One region of the Enterobacter sp. PL_is379 genome, then DNA from elsewhere that is predicted to be linked to it. Evidence: predicted binding sites of a transcription regulator. Region 1 holds the regulator's gene; each other region holds the start of a gene.
The links. Region 1 encodes PurR, which represses purine synthesis genes. Its sites were predicted from a motif close to CANGCAAACGTTTGCNTG; they were not measured.
Positions count from the first base shown of each region.

Region 2: purM (phosphoribosylformylglycinamidine cyclo-ligase) is a predicted target of PurR. The motif match lies at 1,247-1,264, and genes of this name have one in related genera.
Region 3: pyrC (dihydroorotase) is a predicted target of PurR. The motif match lies at 1,655-1,672, and genes of this name have one in related genera.
Region 4: purT (formate-dependent phosphoribosylglycinamide formyltransferase) is a predicted target of PurR. The motif match lies at 2,471-2,488, and genes of this name have one in related genera.

Region 1 is NZ_JBVPGT010000028.1:87,358-92,532, reverse strand. Features, by position in the region: gene cfa (cyclopropane fatty acyl phospholipid synthase) at 1-139, opposite strand, end outside; gene punC (purine nucleoside transporter PunC) at 438-1,637, opposite strand; gene punR (DNA-binding transcriptional activator PunR) at 1,752-2,663, shown strand; gene purR (HTH-type transcriptional repressor PurR) at 2,681-3,706, opposite strand; gene cydH (cytochrome bd-I oxidase subunit CydH) at 4,004-4,093, shown strand; gene AC0TOY_RS11185 (MFS transporter) at 4,257-5,175, shown strand, end outside.
Region 2 is NZ_JBVPGT010000029.1:237,592-242,766, reverse strand. Features, by position in the region: gene purN (phosphoribosylglycinamide formyltransferase) at 1-152, opposite strand, end outside; gene purM (phosphoribosylformylglycinamidine cyclo-ligase) at 149-1,186, opposite strand; gene AC0TOY_RS13655 (6-phospho-beta-glucosidase) at 1,453-2,883, shown strand; gene upp (uracil phosphoribosyltransferase) at 3,099-3,725, shown strand; gene uraA (uracil permease) at 3,812-5,101, shown strand.
Region 3 is NZ_JBVPGT010000028.1:320,939-326,113, forward strand. Features, by position in the region: gene mdtH (multidrug efflux MFS transporter MdtH) at 1-925, shown strand, start outside; gene AC0TOY_RS12380 (lipoprotein) at 1,049-1,609, shown strand; gene pyrC (dihydroorotase) at 1,736-2,782, shown strand; gene dinI (DNA damage-inducible protein I) at 2,857-3,102, shown strand; gene bssS (biofilm formation regulator BssS) at 3,377-3,631, shown strand; gene solA (N-methyl-L-tryptophan oxidase) at 3,748-4,866, shown strand; gene AC0TOY_RS12405 (DUF2770 family protein) at 4,926-5,039, shown strand.
Region 4 is NZ_JBVPGT010000027.1:155,221-160,395, forward strand. Features, by position in the region: gene edd (phosphogluconate dehydratase) at 1-536, shown strand, start outside; gene kdgA (bifunctional 4-hydroxy-2-oxoglutarate aldolase/2-dehydro-3-deoxy-phosphogluconate aldolase) at 576-1,217, shown strand; gene purT (formate-dependent phosphoribosylglycinamide formyltransferase) at 1,259-2,437, opposite strand; gene AC0TOY_RS10185 (tellurite resistance TerB family protein) at 2,608-3,255, shown strand; gene ptrB (oligopeptidase B) at 3,341-5,175, shown strand, end outside.

The sequences.
Region 1 (5,175 bases):
AAAAGTCGGGATGTTTAACCTGAGGATCGGATGGCGATGATCCATTGATAGTGATGCCTGCTCGACCTAACAGTTCACTGACGATCCGGGACCAGTTATCGTCCGGAACGCTGACTTCTTCTATACACGATGAACTCATAGCTTCTCCATCACCCTGATGTGATCAGAACCTTCAAACAGCGTAGACGCTTTTTTTGGTTTGTGAGAAATCTCACGGTAAATACCGCGAGGCTAATATCCGACGTAGAACAGAGGAAGGGAGATAACCCTTGCCGAAATGCCTTCCATGGTAAAACGGGAGCACTCCGGCTCCCGTTAACACTTAATATTTATCGTATTTAATCGAACCAAATTTAGTATAGGCCTCAAAATTTGGTGATTCAATAGAAAATTGTTAGCAACCTAATCACTGAAATGTAACATGATTTCTGGCGCAATCAGGCATGCGAGGTTTCCACCTGAGCGCCGCTATCCTGCTCACGCTGCGCGGAGGCCTGCATGCGATAGCCCATCACCGCCAGCGCAACGGTGACCAGCATCACGCTGGTGGTGGTTAACAGTGGCGTCGCAATCAGCGCCGAGACCACCAGACTTGCCAGGAAGCACAGACCCAGCTGCAGGGTATTTTGCAGCGCGGCGGCGCGGCCTGTCGCCTGCGGGAACGGACGCAACGCCTGTGCCACCACGATCGGGTAAATCGCCCCGTTCGCCACGGCCATCACGCAGAAGGGAATCAAAATTTCAGCCAGGCCCGCGCCCGGAATAAACCCGACGGCCCAGGTACCGATGACGCTCAGCGCATACAGCACCAGCAGCCATGGCAGCATCTGCTGACCTTCCCATTTTTGCAGCGCCGCGCGGCAGCCGTACCCGCCCACCAGGAACGCGATGGTCTGCGGAACATAGCTCAGACCGATGGCCGCCGGGCTGTAGCCCATATCGTGCAGAATAAACGGCGAACCGGTGAGCCACGCGAAGAAGCTGGCCGAACAGGCGGCATAAATCAGGACATTCCCGCGATACGCCTTGGCGCTCAGCAGGGAGGTGAAGGTAATCGGCTTCGCATCCGCATGCGCCTCTTTTTTATGCGCGGGCTTAAGGGCAAACGCCGGCAGCATCAGCACCAGCGTGATGGCAAACAGCGTGGCAAAAATGGCCTGCCAGTCAAAGTGCGCGAGGATCCAGCTGCCCAGCAGCGGAGCCAGGGCAGGGGAAAGACCCACCAGCGGCATAATGGTGGCGAAAATACGGTTTGTGCGGTTAGCCGGATAGTAGTCGGTCACCAGCGCCTGCCAGGTCACCGCCGCAGCACAGACGCCCACGGCCTGAATAAAGCGCAGCACCAGCAGCCAGGTGGCATCGCGCACCCACAGCATCCCCAGGCAGCCCACGGCAAAAATGGCCAGACCCAGCAGCAGTACCGGTTTACGACCAAAGCGATCCGAGAGCGGTCCCCACAGCAGCTGCGCGAAAGCAAAACCGGCAAGGAACAGGCTCAGGCTGGCGCTGATGGCCGCCGCAGGGGTTTGCAGGTCTTCCTGCATCGCGGCAAACGCGGGCAGGTACATGTCGGTGGCCAAAAAGCCCAGCACGCTTAAGCCGCCGAGCCAGACTAAAAATCCTTTCCTGGGTTGCATTCTCTTATTCTCCTGAGGAGGCAGGTGTACGTTGGCGCAGAGTGTAGGGAGTGCAAAGCCGCTTGTGAAACGCTAATATTTGGCGGGTGCATTCAAATTTTTTGCAGGCAGAAAATGTGGTCAGATTATTCTCTTGAAGTGGTCGATGCTGTCGCGCGTAACGGCAGCTTTAGCGGTGCAGCGCAGGAGCTGCACCGCGTCCCTTCGGCCATCAGCTACACGGTGCGTCAGCTGGAGGAGTGGCTGGCGGTTCCGCTGTTTGAGCGGCGCCATCGTGATGTGGAATTAACGCCCGCAGGGGCGTGGTTTTTGAAGGAAGGGCGTTCTGTTATCAAAAAAATGCAGATCACCCGCGAACAGTGTCAGCAGATCGCTAACGGCTGGCGGGGGCATCTTTCCATCGCGGTGGATAACATCGTTAAGCCGGAACGTACCCGGCAGATGATCGTCGATTTCTATCGTCATTTTTCAGATGTCGAGCTGCGGGTCTCGCAGGAGGTGTTCAACGGCGTCTGGGATGCGCTGGCGGACGGCAGGGCAGAGATGGCAATCGGGGCCACGCAGGCGATCCCGGTCGGGGGACGTTACGCCTTTCGCGATATGGGGATGCTGAGCTGGAAGTGCGTGGTGGCAAGCGATCATCCGCTGGCGGCGATGGAGGGGCCGCTCAGCGATGATACGCTGCGCAACTGGCCGTCGCTGGTGCTGGAGGATACCTCCCGTTCATTGCCCAAGCGTATCACCTGGCTTCTGGACAACCAGCGGCGGGTGGTGGCCCCTGACTGGGAATCGTCGGCGACGTGCCTCAGCGCCGGACTGTGCGTCGCGATGGTGCCCGTTCATTTCGCGCGTCCGCGCATCGATACCGGAGAGTGGGTTGAGCTGACGCTGGAGAATCCGTTCCCGGATGCGGCCTGCTGCCTGACCTGGCAGCAAAGTGATGTCTCGCCTGCGATGGCCTGGCTGCTGGATTATCTGGGAGACAGCGAAACGCTAAACCGGGAATGGTTACGGGAGCCAGCGTAGCTGGCCCCGTAAAGCGATTAACGACGGTAATCGCGGAACGGACCGTCCGCAACGGAACGGCGTTCGATAAGACGCGGGTGAACTTCAATGGACTGCGACTCTTCACGTTTGTTGACGATCCTGTCCATCAGCATATTGAAGGCCGTTTCGCCCAGCGAATCTTTCGGCTGGTGAATGGTGGTTAACGCTGGCGTGAAGAAACGCGCGTTACGCACGTTGTCATACCCGATCACGGAAATATCCTGCGGTACACGCAGACCCAGTTCGTCGGCAGCGCAGAGCGCGCCCATTGCCATGATGTCACCCCCGCAGAAAACGGCGGTCGGACGGTGTGGCTGGGAGACGATCTGCTGCATTGCGCGGTAGCCCGACTCCGGCTCAAAGTCACCCTGCACAATCCAGTTTTCCGGCACGTTGATCAGCGCTTCTTCCATCGCTTTCATAAAACCGGCCAGACGGCCCGCGCCGGTGTTGCGCTCCAGCGGACCGGGGATCACGCCAATCTCGCGGTGACCGCGTTCGATCAGATAACGACCGGCCATATAGCCGCCTTCGAAGGCATTATCGATAACGGAATCAGTGAAATCCGCGCGCGCTTCACCCCAGTCCATGACCACCATAGGAATATGGCGATACTCTTCGAGCATCGACAGCACGGATTCCGGGTACTCGGAACACATTACCAGCAGGCCATCAACGCGCTTTTGCGCCATCATCGACAGATAGGCGCGCTGTTTTTCAATGCTGTTCCACGCGTTGCCCAGAATCAGGGTATAACCTTTCTGGAAGCAGTTTTTCTCAACCGCTTCAATGATCTCGGCAAAATAGGCCGCTTCACTGCTGGTGGCCAGCAATCCAATGGACTTGGTGTGATTAACCTTGAGGCTGCGCGCAACCGCACTTGGCGAATAGTGCAGCTCTTTGATCGCTGCCCAGACGGCGTTGCGCGTCTCTTCCGCCACAAAGCGGGTTTTGTTAATTACATGTGATACGGTTGTAGTGGAAACGTTTGCGCGTTTTGCTACGTCTTTAATTGTTGCCATTAAATGTCACTCCAGACCATATCCTAAACTCCTGAAAAACTTGAAGGTAAACGTTTGCCTTCTCTCACCCTTATCACGCAATCTTGAATTGCGGCACGCCGGGAAAACGACACGGGACGTCAGGAGGGGGTCAATGGCCGGTACGCTAATAAATTTAGCGTGGAATTTTGTCCTATCTTGATGAAAAGGGGAAGAGGTAAAGTGTTTATCAGCCTAAATCCAGGAAGATTTTTGACGTAAATTATGCAAAAATGAGCAGGCTCACTTTTCGTGGGGGGATTAAAAGGAGAAAAATTGATGAGTTCCGATCTGAAGTTTTCGCTGTTCACCACCGTTATTGTGCTGGCTCTGATTGTCGCGGCCGGTCTGACGGCTGCGCTGCACTGATTTACGCGGAGGGAGAGCCTTCTCCCTCCCGATCGACCCGATTGTTACTTCTCTGGCAAAAATCTTTTGCCATTTTGTTAACTTCTCATTTTTTGTGATTGATGTCATGCTTTCCGCTTCTTTGTTCTGTGTCACCACATGACACGGCATCCGGAGTTGACGCATGAAAATCAATTTTCCCCTGCTGGCCCTGGCGATTGGCGCTTTTGGGATTGGCACCACTGAATTCTCCCCGATGGGGTTACTGCCCGTCATCGCCCGCGGCGTGGACGTCTCGATCCCTGCGGCAGGGATGTTAATCAGCGCCTATGCTATCGGCGTGATGGTGGGGGCGCCGCTGATGACGCTTCTCCTTTCGCACCGCGCGCGCCGCAATGCGCTGATTTTCCTGATGGCGATTTTCACCCTGGGCAACGTGCTTTCGGCCATTTCGCCGGACTACACCACGCTGATGCTGTCGCGTATTCTGACCAGCCTTAACCACGGCGCGTTCTTCGGGCTGGGATCGGTCGTGGCTGCCAGCGTGGTGCCAAAACATAAGCAGGCCAGCGCCGTAGCAACCATGTTTATGGGGCTAACGATTGCCAACATCGGCGGGGTGCCTGCGGCAACCTGGCTGGGGGAAGCGATCGGCTGGCGGATGTCATTCCTGGCGACGGCCGGGCTGGGCGTGGTCGCGATGGTGGCGCTGTTCTTCTCCCTGCCGAAAGGCAGCGCGGGTGAACGTCCTGACGTGCGCAGAGAGCTGTCGGTGCTGGTGCGCCCGCAGGTGCTCTCCGCGCTGCTCACCACCGTGCTGGGGGCAGGGGCGATGTTTACCCTCTACACCTATATTTCACCGGTATTGCATGACATCACCCACGCAACGCCTCTCTTTGTGACCGCGATGCTGGTGCTGATAGGCGTGGGCTTCTCGATCGGCAACTATCTCGGTGGGAAATTTGCCGACCGTTCCGTAAGCGGCACGCTGAAGGGCTTCTTAACCCTGCTGATTGTCATCATGATTGCCATTCCGTGGCTGGCGCGTAATGAGTTTGGCGCCGCGATCGCGATGGTCGTCTGGGGAGCCGCCACCTTTGCCG
Region 2 (5,175 bases), on a different contig from region 1:
TTCGCTTCCCGCGCGCGCTCAAGGCCGAACGCGTCGGCCTTGTTGCTGAATACTGCCCGAATGGTGCCGTTGATTTTCTTCTGCTTGCAGGCGTCTATGATGGCCTGCAAATTACTTCCGTTGCCGGAAATGAGCACCACGATGTTTTTCATTCAATGACCACACGCTGTTCGGAATCGGAAGCTTTAATCGTACCGATTTTCCACGCGTTTTCACCTTTCTCTGTCAGCAGCTTGACCGCTTTATCCGCTTCGCTTGCCGGCAGGGCGATAACCATGCCCACGCCGCAGTTAAAGGTGCGGTACATTTCGTGGGAGCTCACGTTGCCTGCGGTCTGCAGCCAGTTAAACACGGCTGGCCACTGCCATGAGGATTCGTCGATCACCGCCTGGGTGTTGTCCGGCAGGACGCGCGGGATGTTTTCCCAGAAGCCGCCGCCGGTCAGGTGAGCGATAGCGTGAACGTCGACGTTCTCGATAAGCTCAAGCACGTTTTTCACGTAGATGCGGGTCGGGGCCAGCAGATGGTCAGCCAGCGGTTTACCGTCAAGCTCGGTCGTCAGCGGGTCACAGCCGCTCACTTCGATGATTTTACGCACCAGGGAGTAGCCATTGGAGTGCGGGCCGCTGGAGGCCAGCGCGATCAGCACATCGCCATCGGCCACTTTGCTGCCGTCGATAATTTCTGATTTTTCTACTACACCGACGCAGAAGCCCGCGACGTCATAATCTTCGCCGTGATACATGCCCGGCATTTCCGCGGTTTCACCGCCAACCAGCGCACAGCCAGACTGCAGGCACCCTTCGGCGATACCGTTGATCACGCTTGCCGCGGTATCTACGTCCAGTTTGCCGGTCGCGTAGTAATCGAGGAAGAACAGCGGCTCTGCGCCCTGAACCACCAGGTCGTTCACGCACATCGCGACCAGATCGATACCGATCGTGTCGTGACGCTTTAAATCCATCGCCAGGCGCAGTTTAGTGCCTACACCGTCAGTTCCCGAGACCAGAACAGGTTCACGATATTTTTGCGGCAGCGCGCACAGTGCGCCGAATCCACCCAGACCACCCATCACTTCCGGGCGGCGGGTTTTTTTCACCACACCTTTGATTCGGTCAACCAGCGCATTACCTGCGTCAATATCAACACCGGCATCTTTGTAGCTGAGAGAAGTTTTGTTGGTCACGGCTTAAATCCCCACGCGATTGCATAGCTAGTAAGAAAAATCGGCGCAATTCTAACAGTCCAGGCAAACGTTTGCGAGCCTATTCTGGACGTAGGGATCTTTTTTTACGCGCAGCCTGCCAGTGCGCCCAAACTTGCGTCTGTTCACGAAAATGAAACCGGTTTCGGTATTCTCCTTGCAACGCGAAACGGCTTTGCACATCATTCAACTGAAACCGGTTTCTGTAATTGTTTTTGCAGAAAATAACGCAGAATGAGGGAAAGTGAATGTCAGGATTTAAAGCAGATTTTCTGTGGGGCGGTGCGGTTGCGGCGCACCAGCTCGAAGGCGGCTGGAAAGAGGGCGGCAAGGGGGTGAGTGTGGCCGATGTGATGACCGCAGGCGCGCACGGCGTGCCGCGTGAAATCACCAACGGCGTGCTGGACGGGAAAAACTACCCTAACCATGAAGCCATCGATTTCTACCACCGCTATAAAGAAGACATCAAACTCTTTGCCGAGATGGGGTTCAAATGCTTCCGCACCTCTATTGCCTGGACGCGGATCTTCCCGAAAGGTGACGAGCTTGAGCCGAACGAGGCAGGCCTGAAATTCTATGACGACCTGTTCGACGAGTGCCTGAAGCACGGCATCGAACCGGTTATCACCCTGTCTCACTTCGAGATGCCGTTCCATCTGGTCACGGAATACGGCGGCTGGCGCAACCGTAAGCTGATCGACTTCTTCGTTCGTTTTGCAAAAGTGGTTTTCCAGCGCTATCAGCACAAGGTGAAGTACTGGATGACCTTTAACGAGATCAACAACCAGGCCAACTTCCACGAAGACTTTGCCCCATTCACCAACTCGGGGCTGAAGTACGCGCCGGGCGAAGATCGCGAGCCGGTAATGTTCCAGGCCGCGCACTATGAGCTGGTGGCCAGCGCGCTGGCGGTGAAGGCGGGGCGCGAGATTAACCCGTCCCTGCAGATCGGCTGCATGATTGCCATGTGTCCTATCTATCCACTGACCTGCGCGCCGGACGATATGATGATGGCGATGAACGCCATGCACCGCCGCTACTGGTTCACCGACGTGCACGTGCGCGGCAAGTACCCGCAGCATCTGCTTAACTACTTCGAACGTCGCGGCTTCGCGCTGGATATTACCGAAGAAGATAAAGCGGCGCTGACGCAGGGCTGCGTGGACTACATCGGGTTTAGCTATTATATGTCCTTCGCCACCAAGGCGACTACGGACAACCCGCAGCTGGATTACGACGAGAGCAAGAGCCTGGTCTCTAACCCGTACGTGCAGAAATCCGACTGGGGCTGGCAGATTGACCCGGTGGGGCTGCGCTACTCCCTCAACTGGTTCTGGGATCACTACCAGCTGCCGCTGTTTATCGTTGAGAACGGCTTTGGCGCAATCGACGTGCAGGAGAGCGACGGCACGGTGAACGACCAGTACCGCATTGACTACCTGGCTGCCCACATTCGCGAGATGAAAAAAGCGGTGGTGGAAGATGGCGTAGACCTGATGGGCTATACCCCGTGGGGCTGTATCGACCTGGTGTCTGCCGGTACCGGTGAAATGAAAAAACGCTACGGCTTTATCTTTGTCGATAAAGATAATGAAGGCAACGGCACGCTGAACCGCAGCAAGAAGAAGTCGTTCGACTGGTATAAGCAGGTGATTGCGAGCAACGGGGATAACCTGTAATTGTCGGGTGGCGCTAACGCTTACCCGACCTACAATACACGTAGGCCCGCATAAGCGCAGCGCCACCGGGCAGAACCCGCACCCAAGCCGGAACTCAGCCTCCGGCTTTTTTGTCTTTGCTTGATCCCTGTCAAGCAACATGGGTATGGCCTAATCCGAAAAAAGCGGTATAATCCCGCGATTTTTTTGCGGATGCCATTCAGAGGAGAAAGAGAATGAAGATTGTGGAAGTGAAACACCCACTCGTTAAACACAAGTTGGGCCTGATGCGTGAGCATGACATCAGCACGAAGCGTTTTCGCGAACTGGCCTCTGAAGTCGGCAGCCTGCTGACCTACGAAGCGACCTCCGATCTGGAAACGGAAAAAGTCACCATCGAAGGCTGGAACGGCCCGGTGCAGGTTGAGCAGATCAAAGGTAAGAAAATTACCGTTGTGCCAATCCTGCGTGCCGGTCTCGGCATGATGGAAGGCGTGCTGGAGCACGTGCCAAGCGCGCGCATCAGCGTAGTGGGGATCTACCGTAACGAAGAAACCCTCGAGCCGGTTCCTTACTTCCAGAAGCTGGTGTCCAACATCGACGAGCGTATGGCGCTGGTGGTTGACCCGATGCTGGCAACCGGCGGTTCAATGATTGCCACCATCGACCTGCTGAAAAAAGCGGGCTGCAGCAGCATTAAAGTGCTGGTGCTGGTTGCGGCACCGGAAGGGATCGCGGCGCTGGAAAAAGCACACCCGGACGTTGAGCTGTATACCGCCTCTATCGACCAGGGCCTGAACGAGCACGGGTACATCATCCCGGGGCTCGGCGATGCCGGCGATAAGATTTTTGGTACGAAATAATCGAATAACGATAAATAAGCCGACTTTGATAGTCGGCTTTTTTTTGAATAAAACACCAACAACGATACTACTCAGAGGAAAACACTATGACGCGCCGTGCTATCGGGGTGAGTGAAAGACCGCCGCTTTTACAGACTATCCCGCTTAGTTTGCAGCACCTGTTCGCCATGTTTGGCGCAACCGTGCTGGTGCCAATCCTGTTCCACATTAACCCGGCTACCGTGCTGCTGTTCAACGGCATCGGTACGCTGCTGTACCTCTTCATCTGTAAAGGCAAAATTCCGGCGTATCTCGGGTCGAGCTTCGCCTTTATCTCGCCGGTGTTGCTGTTGCTGCCGCTGGGTTATGAGGTCGCGCTGGGCGGCTTCATCATGTGTGGCGTGCTGTTCTGCCTGGTCTCCTTCATTGTGAAGAAAGCCGGTACCGGCTGGCTGGACGTGATGTTCCCCCCTGCGGCGATGGGCGCCATCGTTGCCGTCATCGGTCTTGAGCTGGCGGGCGTCGCGGCGAATATGGCCGGTCTGCTGCCTGCTGACGGCCAGTCACCGGATTCCAAAACCATTATCATCTCGCTGGTGACCCTGGGCGTAACGGTGTTTGGTTCCGTGCTGTTCCGCGGCTTTATGGCGATTATCCCGATCCTTATCGGCGTGCTGGCAGGCTATGCGCTCTCCTTTGTAATGGGCGTGGTGGACACCACTCCGATTGCCGAGGCGCACTGGTTTGCCCTGCCAACCTTCTATACGCCACGCTTCGAATGGTTTGCGATTTTCACCATTCTGCCTGCGGCGCTGGTGGTGATTGCGGAGCACGTCGGCCACCTGGTGGTAACGGCGAACATCGTTAAGCGCGATTTAATCCGCGACCCGGGTCTGCACCGCTCCATGTTTGCGAACGGTTTCTCCACCATCATCTCCGGTTTCTTTGGTTCTACGCCAAACACCACCTACGGTGAAAACATCGGCGTGATGGCGATTACCCGCGTCTACAGCACCTGGGTTATCGGCGGCGCGGCGATCATCGCCATTCTGCTCTCCTGCGTCGGCAAGCTGGCGGCAGCGATTCAGATCATCCCGGTTCCGGTGATGGGCGGCGTTTCTCTGCTGCTGTACGGCGTGATCGGTGCCTCCGGTATTCGCGTGCTGATTGAATCCAAAGTGGATTACAGCAAGGCGCAGAACCTGATCCTGACCTCGGTGATCCTGATTATCGGCGTGAGCGGCGCGAAGGTGCACATTGGTGCGGCCGAGCTGAAAGGCATGGCGCTGGCGACCATCGTCGGCGTGGGCCTGAGCCTGATTTTCAAGCTGATCTCGGTAATTCGCCCGGAAGAACAAATTCTGGACGCGGACGACAGCGAAAAAGCACCACATTGATCCTTTAACCGGGTGGACGATCCGCCCGGTTCTCTCCTTGCAGGTTCCGTGCTAAACTCCGTTCCGATTTTATG
Region 3 (5,175 bases), 230 kb from region 1:
CGCCCAGGAGCCCTGGCTGCTCTGGTTCTCCTGTTTCCTCTCCGGTATCGGGGGCACGCTGTTCGATCCGCCGCGCACCGCGCTGGTGGTGAAGCTTATTCGCCCTCAGCACCGCGGCCGCTTCTTCTCGATTCTGATGATGCAGGACAGCGCCGGGGCGGTTGTTGGCGCCCTGCTGGGAAGCTGGCTGCTGCAGTACGACTTCCGTCTGGTCTGCGCGGCTGGGGCGGTGCTCTTTATTCTGTGCGCGCTGTTTAATGGCCTGTTCCTGCCCGCCTGGAAACTGTCGACGGTCAAAGCACCTGTCCGGGAAGGGCTTGGCCGCGTCCTGCGCGACAAACGTTTTGTCACCTATGTGCTGACATTGACGGGCTACTACATGCTGGCTGTGCAGGTCATGCTGATGCTGCCGATCATGGTTAACGACATTGCTGGCACGCCTGCTGCCGTTAAATGGATGTACGCCATCGAAGCCTGCCTGTCGTTAACGCTGCTTTATCCGATTGCCCGCTGGAGCGAACGGCGTTTTCGTCTGGAGCATCGCCTGATGGCCGGGCTGTTCCTGATGACGCTGAGCATGATGCCGATCGGGCTGGTGAACTCTCTCCAGCAGCTGTTTACCCTGATTTGCACCTTCTATATAGGGTCGATCATCGCCGAGCCTGCCCGTGAAACGCTGAGCGCCTCCCTTGCGGATGCGCGTGCGCGCGGCAGCTATATGGGTTTCAGCCGGCTCGGGCTGGCGCTTGGCGGCGCATTAGGTTACGCCGGGGGCGGCTGGTTGTTTGATGCCGGCAAAGCGTTAAACCAGCCCGAACTCCCGTGGATGATGCTCGGCGTGGTGGGCTTTATGACGCTTCTTGCCCTGTGGTGGCAGTTCAGCCAGAAACGCAGCGCGAGCGGTATGCTCGAGCCTGGCGCGTAGCCTTTCCCTCGGGCGGGTGTCCCTCCCGCCCCACTTCTCAGTTTTTTCTGCTGGTTTCTGCCCATTCACGCTGACATACTGGCGTAACAGGACAGAAGCGCCGATTTTTCGTTGAGGAACACTATGAAGAAAATTGTCTTTGCCGCTGCATTAGTTGTCAGCGGTCTGCTGGTTGGCTGTAACCAGCTCACGCAATATACCGTCAGTGAACAGGAAATTAATCAGGCGCTGGAAAAACATAACAATTTTTCTAAAGACATTGGCGTGCCGGGGCTAGCGGACGCGCATATCGTGCTCACGAATCTGACCAGCCAGATCGGGCGTGAAGAGCCAAACAAAGTCACCCTGGCCGGTGACGCGGATCTTGATATGTCCTCCCTCTTTGGCAATCAGAAAGCCAACATCAAGCTCAAGCTGAAGGCACTCCCCGTTTTCAACAAAGAGAAAGGGGCGATTTTCCTCCAGGAGATGGAAGTCGTCGATGCGCAGGTGTCGCCGGACAAGATGGCGCCGGTTCTGCAAACCCTGATGCCCTATCTCAACCAGTCGCTGCGTAATTATTTCAACCAGCAGCCCGCGTACGTCTTAAGCGAAGATAAAAGCAAGGGCGAAGCCCTGGCGAAAAAATACGCAAAAGGCATAGAGGTTAAGCCGGGTGAAATCATCATTCCTTTCACCGATTAACCTGAAGGGCGCTGCGGCGCCCTTTTTTTTACGGAAAAGTGTGCAAACGAAAACGTTTCCGCTTATGATTTGTGTCCGGCAAAAACAGCCATCCTTATGACTGATTCCTGACAAGCCGGAGCTTCCATGACTGCACAACCCCAGGTTCTTAAAATCCGCCGCCCTGACGACTGGCATATCCATCTGCGTGATGGCGATATGCTGAAAACCGTCGTGCCTTATACCAGCGAAATTTATGGCCGCGCGATTGTCATGCCTAACCTGGTTCCACCAGTCACCACCGTCGATGCCGCGATAGCCTATCGCCAGCGCATCCTGGATGCCGTGCCTGCGGGACACGATTTCACCCCGTTGATGACCTGCTATCTGACCGACTCGCTGGACCCGAACGAAGTGGAGCGTGGGTTTAACGAAGGCGTATTTACGGCGGCGAAACTCTATCCGGCGAATGCCACCACCAACTCCAGCCACGGCGTCACCAGCATTGATGCCATCATGCCGGTTCTGGAGCGCATGCAGAAACTGGGCATGCCGCTGCTGGTCCATGGTGAAGTCACGCATGCCGAGATTGACATCTTCGACCGTGAAGCCCGATTTATCGAGACCGTGATGGAGCCTCTGCGCCAGCGCCTGCCCGCGCTTAAAGTGGTCTTTGAGCATATCACCACCAAAGACGCGGCAGAGTACGTGCGCGACGGCAACGATCTTATCGCCGCCACCATTACGCCGCAGCACCTGATGTTTAACCGTAACCACATGCTGGTGGGCGGGGTGCGCCCTCACCTGTACTGCCTGCCGATTCTCAAGCGCAACATCCACCAGCAGGCGCTGCGCGAGCTGGTTGCCAGCGGGTTCTCCCGCGCGTTCCTCGGCACCGATTCCGCGCCTCACGCCCGCCACCGTAAAGAGGCAAGCTGCGGCTGCGCAGGCTGCTTCAACGCCCCAACGGCGCTTGCCAGCTACGCGACCGTATTTGAAGAGATGAACGCGCTGGAACATTTCGAAGCGTTCTGCTCCCTTAATGGCCCGCGCTTCTACGGCCTGCCGGTCAACGACAGCTTCATCGAACTGGAGCGTAAAGCGAGCCACGTTGAGGAGTCCATTGCGCTGACGGATGACACGCTGATCCCCTTCCTGGCGGGCGAAACCGTTAACTGGACGGTAAAACTTTAAAAAATCAATGCCCCTTGTTGTCAAACCGATAATATACCTGTATAAATAAACAGTATATTACACAGGGGGCATTTATGCGTATTGAAGTCACCATAGCCAAAACAACTGTTCTGCCTGCCGGCGCGCTTGATGCACTGGCAGGCGAATTATCCCGCCGTATTAACAACACCTTTCCCGACAACGCGGGTGCCGTAACGGTGCGTTACGCCGCGGCGAACAACCTCTCCGTCATTGGTGCGGCGAAAGAAGATAAAGATCGCATCAGCGAAATCCTGCAGGAAACGTGGGAAAGCGCAGACGACTGGTTTATCACAGATTAATACTGCTCCCTCATTGTGTTTTTTTGCCGGGTCGCCCCGGCTTTTTTTTGTCTAAAAATACGGTAAGTTCAAATTAATTCGGCATCTTCTTTAAGAATCGTGAACAAGATGGTGTTTTATTGTTCGAACAATCCTAAAAAGCAGAAAAATGTGTTGCCACCTGTTTATTTTTCCCTTCGGAACCCTTATTACTTGGTATACTGAAGATGCTTTCAGAAAAACATGCATTGAACCTCAAAGCCGTTGTCTTCTAACACGCATTAAGGGGGTTATAATGGAAAAGAATAGTGAAGTGATCCAGACCCATCCACTTGTTGGCTGGGATATCAGTACCGTAGATAGCTACGATGCGCTGATGCTGCGTTTGCACTACCAGACCCCGAATCAACTCAACCGTGAAGAAGCGGAAGTTGGACAGACGCTGTGGCTAACAACAGACGTCGCCCGTCAGTTTATTTCTATTTTAGAGGCAGGTATTGCAAAAATAGAATCTGGCGACTATCAGGAAAATGAGTATAAACGGCACTAAGCTTATGCCCACTTTTCTCTCTACAGGCACCCTCGCGGTGCCTTATTTATTTCTCCCTTGTCTAACTCCGCGTTGTTAATTACTCTGCTAACAAAACGTCAGTTTATGAGATGCATATGAGATACGACTTAATCATTATTGGTAGCGGCTCCGTGGGTTCCGCTGCCGGTTATTACGCAACACAGGCAGGTCTGAAGGTCCTGATGATCGATGCCCACCTCCCTCCCCATGCGGAAGGCAGCCATCATGGCGATACCCGCCTCATGCGCCATGCGTATGGAGAAGGCGAGCGCTATGTCCCGCTGGTGCTTCGCGCCCAGACGCTGTGGGATGAACTGGCGAAGCAGACCGAAGAGCGTATTTTCGAGCGTACCGGGGTTATCAACCTTGGTCCGGCTCATTCGGAATTTCTTGCCGGCGTCGAGCGCAGCGCGAAAGCCTTTAATCTGGACGTTGAGAAGCTGGACGCAACGGGCATAACCGCGCGCTGGCCTGAAATTAGCGTCCCGGACGATTATATTGGCCTCTTTGAAGCCCACTCCGGCGTACTGCATTGTGAAACAGCGATCAAAACCTGGGTCGACCTTGCCGCGAAAGCCGGCTGTGCACAGCTGTTTAACTGTCCGGTGGAGGCCATCACCCATGACGAGAATGGCGTCACGGTAACGACCCTTGACGGTGAATATTCCGCGGTTCGCCTGCTCGTCAGCGCAGGAACCTGGGTCACTCGCCTGCTGCCGGACCTGCCGATCCAACCGGTGCGCAAGGTCTTCTCCTGGTTCCAGTCGGATGGTCGTTACAGCGTCCAGAATAAATTCCCGGCCTTCACCGGGGAATTACCGAATGGCGATCAGTTCTACGGTTTCCCTTCCGAGAAAGACGCGCTGAAAATTGGTAAACACAACGGGGGCCAGGCGATCACCTCCCCTGAAGAGCGTAAGCCTTTCGGCGCCTTTCCTCAGGATGGTTCGGAAGCCTTCTCGTTCCTGCGAACTATTCTTCCGGGCGTCGGTGGCTTGCTGTATGGTGCAGCCTGTACCTACGACAACACACCGGATGAAGACTTCATCATTGATACGCTGCCCGGGCATGACAACACCCTGCTCATCACCGGGCTGAGCGGCCACGGCTTTAAATTCGCTTCCGTGCTAGGTGAAATCGCCGCGCAGTTTGCTCAGGGTATCACGCCGCAGTTTGATCTGACGCCCTTCTCACTCTCGCGTTTTAACGGATAATCCACACGGGCTCCGGACGTCCCGGGGCCCGTTTCACTCACACTGCATTACGGGGCGTTATGCGCAGGATCGTTAGCTTTCTGATGAATAATATTCGCGAGCATTTTATGCTCTATCTCTTATTGTGGGCGCTGTTGGCCATTATTGATTTTGTTTACATTGTATTTTACTGAAAAGCCTTACTGACAATAATTGACGTTAATTTATCTTTACTGAAACTCACCATTTCGCTTGCACGAAGAGATTGAATTAGCGTTAGCGATCCTTTTCAAAATTGCTGAAATAAATAAAATAAAAATCAATAGACAA
Region 4 (5,175 bases), on a different contig from region 1:
ACCTCGGTCGTGCGGTAATGAAGACCTCTGCCGTACCGGAAGAGAACCAGATTATCGAAGCGCCGGCGGTGGTGTTTGAAAGCCAGCACGACGTATTACCCGCCTTTGACGCCGGTCTGCTCGACAAAGACTGCGTGGTGGTGGTGCGTCATCAGGGGCCTAAAGCTAACGGGATGCCAGAATTACATAAACTTATGCCACCACTTGGTGTATTATTGGACCGCCGTTTCAAAATTGCGTTAGTAACCGATGGACGCCTCTCCGGGGCATCCGGCAAAGTGCCTTCAGCCATCCACGTGACGCCTGAAGCCTACGACGGCGGGTTGCTGGCGAAAGTGCGTGACGGTGACATGATCCGCGTTAACGGTCAGACAGGCGAGTTAACCCTGCTGGTGGATGACGCCGAGCTGGCGGCACGTCAACCCCATATTCCTGACCTGAGCGCATCGCGCGTGGGGACCGGACGCGAAATGTTCAGCGCGCTGCGTGAGAAGCTCTCCGGTGCGGAGCAGGGCGCAACCTGTATTACGTTTTAAGACGACTTGATTTTAACGATCTGGCGAGAGAAAACTCTGATGAAAAACTGGAAAACAAGTGCAGAAGCAATCCTGACCACTGGCCCTGTCGTGCCGGTTATCGTGGTAAACAAGCTGGAGCACGCTGTACCGATGGCGAAAGCGCTGGTTGCGGGTGGCGTTCGCGTTCTGGAAGTGACCCTGCGTACCGCCTGCGCGATGGATGCCATTCGCGCGATTGCTAAAGAAGTGCCGGACGCCATCATCGGTGCGGGTACCGTGACGAACGTAAAACAGCTGGCTGAAGTGACCGAAGCGGGCGCGCAGTTTGCCATCAGCCCGGGCCTGACCGAGTCGCTGCTGAAAGCCGCGACCGAAGGCACTATTCCGCTGATCCCGGGCATCAGCACCGTCTCTGAACTGATGCTGGGCATGGACTACGGTCTGAAAGAGTTCAAATTCTTCCCGGCTGAAGCGAACGGCGGCACTAAAGCGCTGCAGGCGATTGCGGGTCCCTTCTCTCAGGTACGCTTCTGCCCGACGGGGGGTATCTCTCCTGCCAACTACCGTGACTACCTGGCGCTGAAAAGCGTGCTGTGCATCGGTGGCTCATGGCTGGTTCCGGCGGATGCGCTGGAAGCGGGCGACTGGGATCGCATCACAAAACTGGCTCGCGAAGCGGTGGAAGGCGCGAAGCAGTAAGCCATTCGCCGCATGAAAAACGGGCCTTTCGGCCCGTTTTTTTATCCCGTTACCTTAACGCTTGCTGCGGCTGCTTTCGCTCTCGCCACGGCGTCGTCAACGTTATCCCCGGTGGCTAATGCCACGCCAAGACGACGGGTACCGTCGATCTCCGGCTTGCCGAACAAACGTACCTGCAACCCGGCACCCACTGCCGCGTCGACGTTTTCAAACGTAACGTTCTGGCTGGTTAACTGCGGCAGGATGACCGCCGAGGCGGCCGGGCCGTACTGACGGATACCGCCGACGGGCAGGCCGAGGAAGGCGCGCACGTGCAGGGCGAACTCGGAAAGATCCTGCGAAATGAGCGTGACCATGCCGGTGTCATGCGGGCGAGGGGAGACTTCGCTGAAAATCACCTCGTCGCCGCACACAAACAGCTCCACGCCAAACAGGCCATAGCCGCCCAGCGCGAGGACGGTTTTACGGGCGATCGCCTGCGCACGCTCCAGCGCCAGGGCGCTCATCTGCTGCGGCTGCCAGGATTCGCGGTAATCGCCATCTTCCTGACGGTGGCCAATCGGATCGCAGAAATGGACGCCGTCAACGGCGCTGACGGTCAGCAGGGTGATCTCGAAATCAAACTTCACGACGCCTTCAACGATGACGCGACCGGCGCCGGCGCGGCCACCCTGTTGGGCGTAATCCCACGCCTTATCGAGCGTGCTGCTGTCGCGAATGAAGCTCTGCCCTTTACCGGAGGAGCTCATCACCGGCTTAACGATACACGGGTAGCCAATCTCCTCTACGGCCTGCAGGAACGCGGCCTTATCGCCCGCAAAACGGTAGCTCGAGGTGGGCAATCCCAGCTCTTCTGCCGCCAGGCGACGAATGCCTTCGCGGTTCATGGTCAGCTTTGCGGCTTTCGCACAGGGCACCACGCGCTGGCCTTCCTGCTCCAGGGCGATCAGCGTATCGGTGGCAATCGCTTCAATTTCCGGTACAACGAAATCGGGCTTCTCGCGCGTAATCAGTTCGCGAAGGGCATCGCCATCCAGCATGTTAATCACATAAGAACGATGGGCGACGTGCATGGCGGGTGCGTCGGCGTAACGGTCTACGGCGATGACTTCCACACCTAAACGTTGGCACTCAATGGCGACCTCTTTTCCCAGCTCGCCCGATCCCAACAGCATCACTCGCGTCGCCGCAGGTCGCAGCGCAGTTCCTAAACGAATCATAACAATCCCCCTAAAAAAGTTGCGCGCAGTATAAACGAAAACGTTTGCGTCTGTCTTGCGCAGGGATAAACGCGAGGGCAGAAATTTGCGCTTCTTTAGCCCGACCAGACATTTCCTGACGCCCGCTCGCTTACGCTGTGGAACATGTTCACCGTTAAGTGAGGGAAACCATGTCTGGCTGGCTAAATCAATTGCAATCCCTGTTAGGGCAGAAAACATCGTCTGGCGAGCGGGACCTGAGCAAACTGCTGGTACCCGGGGCGCTCGGCGGGCTGGCAGGCCTGCTGGTCGCGAATAAATCCTCGCGCAAGCTGCTGGCAAAATATGGCACAGGCGCGCTGCTAGCCGGCGGCGGCGCCATCGCGGGTACCGTGCTGTGGAATAAATATAAGGACCGGGTCCGGACCGCGCACAGCGATGAACCGCATTATGGCGAGCACACCTCGCCGCTGGATCTACGTACCGAACGGCTCATTCTTGCGCTGGTTTTTGCCGCGAAAAGTGACGGGCATATCGACGACAAAGAACGATCGGCGATCGAGCAGCAGCTGCGTGAAGCCGGCGTTGAAGAGAAGGGAAGAGCGCTGGTGGCGCAGGCCATCGAACAGCCGCTTGAGCCGCAGCGTCTTGCGCAAAGCGTGAAAAATGAGGAAGAGGCGCTGGAGCTATATTTCCTCAGCTGTGCCGCCATCGATATCGACCATTTTATGGAGCGGAGCTACCTTAACGCCCTGGGCGATGCGTTAAAGATCCCTCAGGACGTGCGCGAGGGCATTGAGCGGGATATCCGCGAACAAAAACAGGCGTTACAGGGATAGCCTCCGCCGTCGCGACGCTGTTTCGCTTGCATCATGCGTGGGTTTTGCCAACCTTATAGGGTGTAAAACTTAAAAGAATGATGACATGCCACCGAAAGCCCGACGTACTCCTTATGCGATCACCACGCATGGCGATACGCGCATAGACAACTATTACTGGCTGCGGGACGATTCGCGCTCCCGGCCAGAGGTACTCGACTACCTGCACGAGGAAAACGACTATGGCCGCAAGGTCATGTCCAGCCAGCAGACGCTTCAGGACCAGCTGCTGAATGAGATGGTGCAGCGTATTCCTCAGCGTGATATCTCCGCGCCCTGGACCAAAAACGGCTATCGCTATCGCCATATTTACGAGCCCGGCAATGAGTATCCCATCTACCAGCGTCAGTCGGTATTAAGCGCCGAATGGGATGAGTGGGATATTTTGCTGGATGCCAACCAGCGTGCCGCCCACAGCGAATTTTATACCCTGGGCGGCATGTCCATTTCGCCGGATAACGCGGTGATGGCGCTGGCGGAGGATTATCTCTCCCGTCGCCAGTACGGCCTGCGTTTTCGCAATCTGGACACCGGCAACTGGTATCCGGAAATGCTGGAAAACGTCTCCCCGGATTTTGTCTGGGCGAATGATTCCGAGACGGTTTACTACGTCAAAAAGCACGCCTCGACGCTGCTGCCTTATCAGGTGTGGCGACACACCGTGGGAACGGACTCCGCTGACGACGAGCTGGTCTATGAAGAGAAAGACGAAACGTTCTATGTCAGCCTGCATAAAACCTCCTCGCGCCACTATGTGATTATCTTCCTGGCCAGCGCGACGACCTCGGAAGTTCTGCTGCTGGATGCCGAACTGCCCGACGCCCAGCCGCTCTGTTTCCTGCCGCGCCGCAAGGATCACGAGTACAGCCTGGATCACTTTCAGCACAGCTTTTATTTGCGCTCTAATCGCGAGGGTAAAAACTTTGGTCTCTATAAAACCAAAGTGCGCGATGAGCGCAAATGGGAGGTGCTTATCCCCGCGCGGGATCAGGTAATGCTTGAAGGGTTCACCCTGTTTACCGACTGGCTGGTGGTGGAAGAGCGTCAGCGAGGGCTGACCAGTATCCGGCAAATCAACCGTAAAACGCGGGAAGTGGTGGGGATCGCGTTCGACGACCCGGCCTATGTGACGTGGATTGGTTTCAACCCTGAACCTGAATCCTCGCGGCTGCGCTACGGCTACTCATCGATGACCACGCCGGACACCCTGTTTGAGCTGGATATGGATACCGGGCAGCGTCAGGTGATTAAACAGACCGAGGTCAAAGGGTTTGAGTCTGAAAACTACCGCAGCGAGCACCTGTGGGTCACCGCCCGGGATGGCGTCGAGGTCCCCGTCTCGCTCGTCTATCACAAAGCCCACTTCCAGAAAGGCAAAAACCCGATCCTGGTGTACGGTTACGGCTCGTATGGCTCAAGCATGGACGCCGATTTCAGCAGCAGCCGGTTAAGCCTGCTCGATCGCGGCTTTGTTTTTGCCATCGCCCATATTCGCGGTGGCGGTGAGCTGGGGCAGCACTGGTATGAAGACGGGAAATTCCTGAAAAAGAAAAATACCTTCAATGACTACCTCGACGTCTGCGATGCGCTGATTGAGCAGGGCTACGGGGATCCGCAGCTTTGCTTTGGGATGGGCGGCAGCGCGGGCGGCATGCTGATGGGGGCGGCGATCAACCAGCGTCCCGACCGCTTTAAGGGGATTGTCGCGCAGGTTCCGTTTGTCGATGTGGTGACGACCATGCTCGATGAATCCATCCCGCTTACGACAGGGGAGTTTGAAGAGTGGGGTAATCCGCAGGATGAGATGTACTACCGCTATATGAAAACGTACAGCCCGTACGATAACGTGGAGGCGAAAGCCTACCCGCATATGCTGGTTAC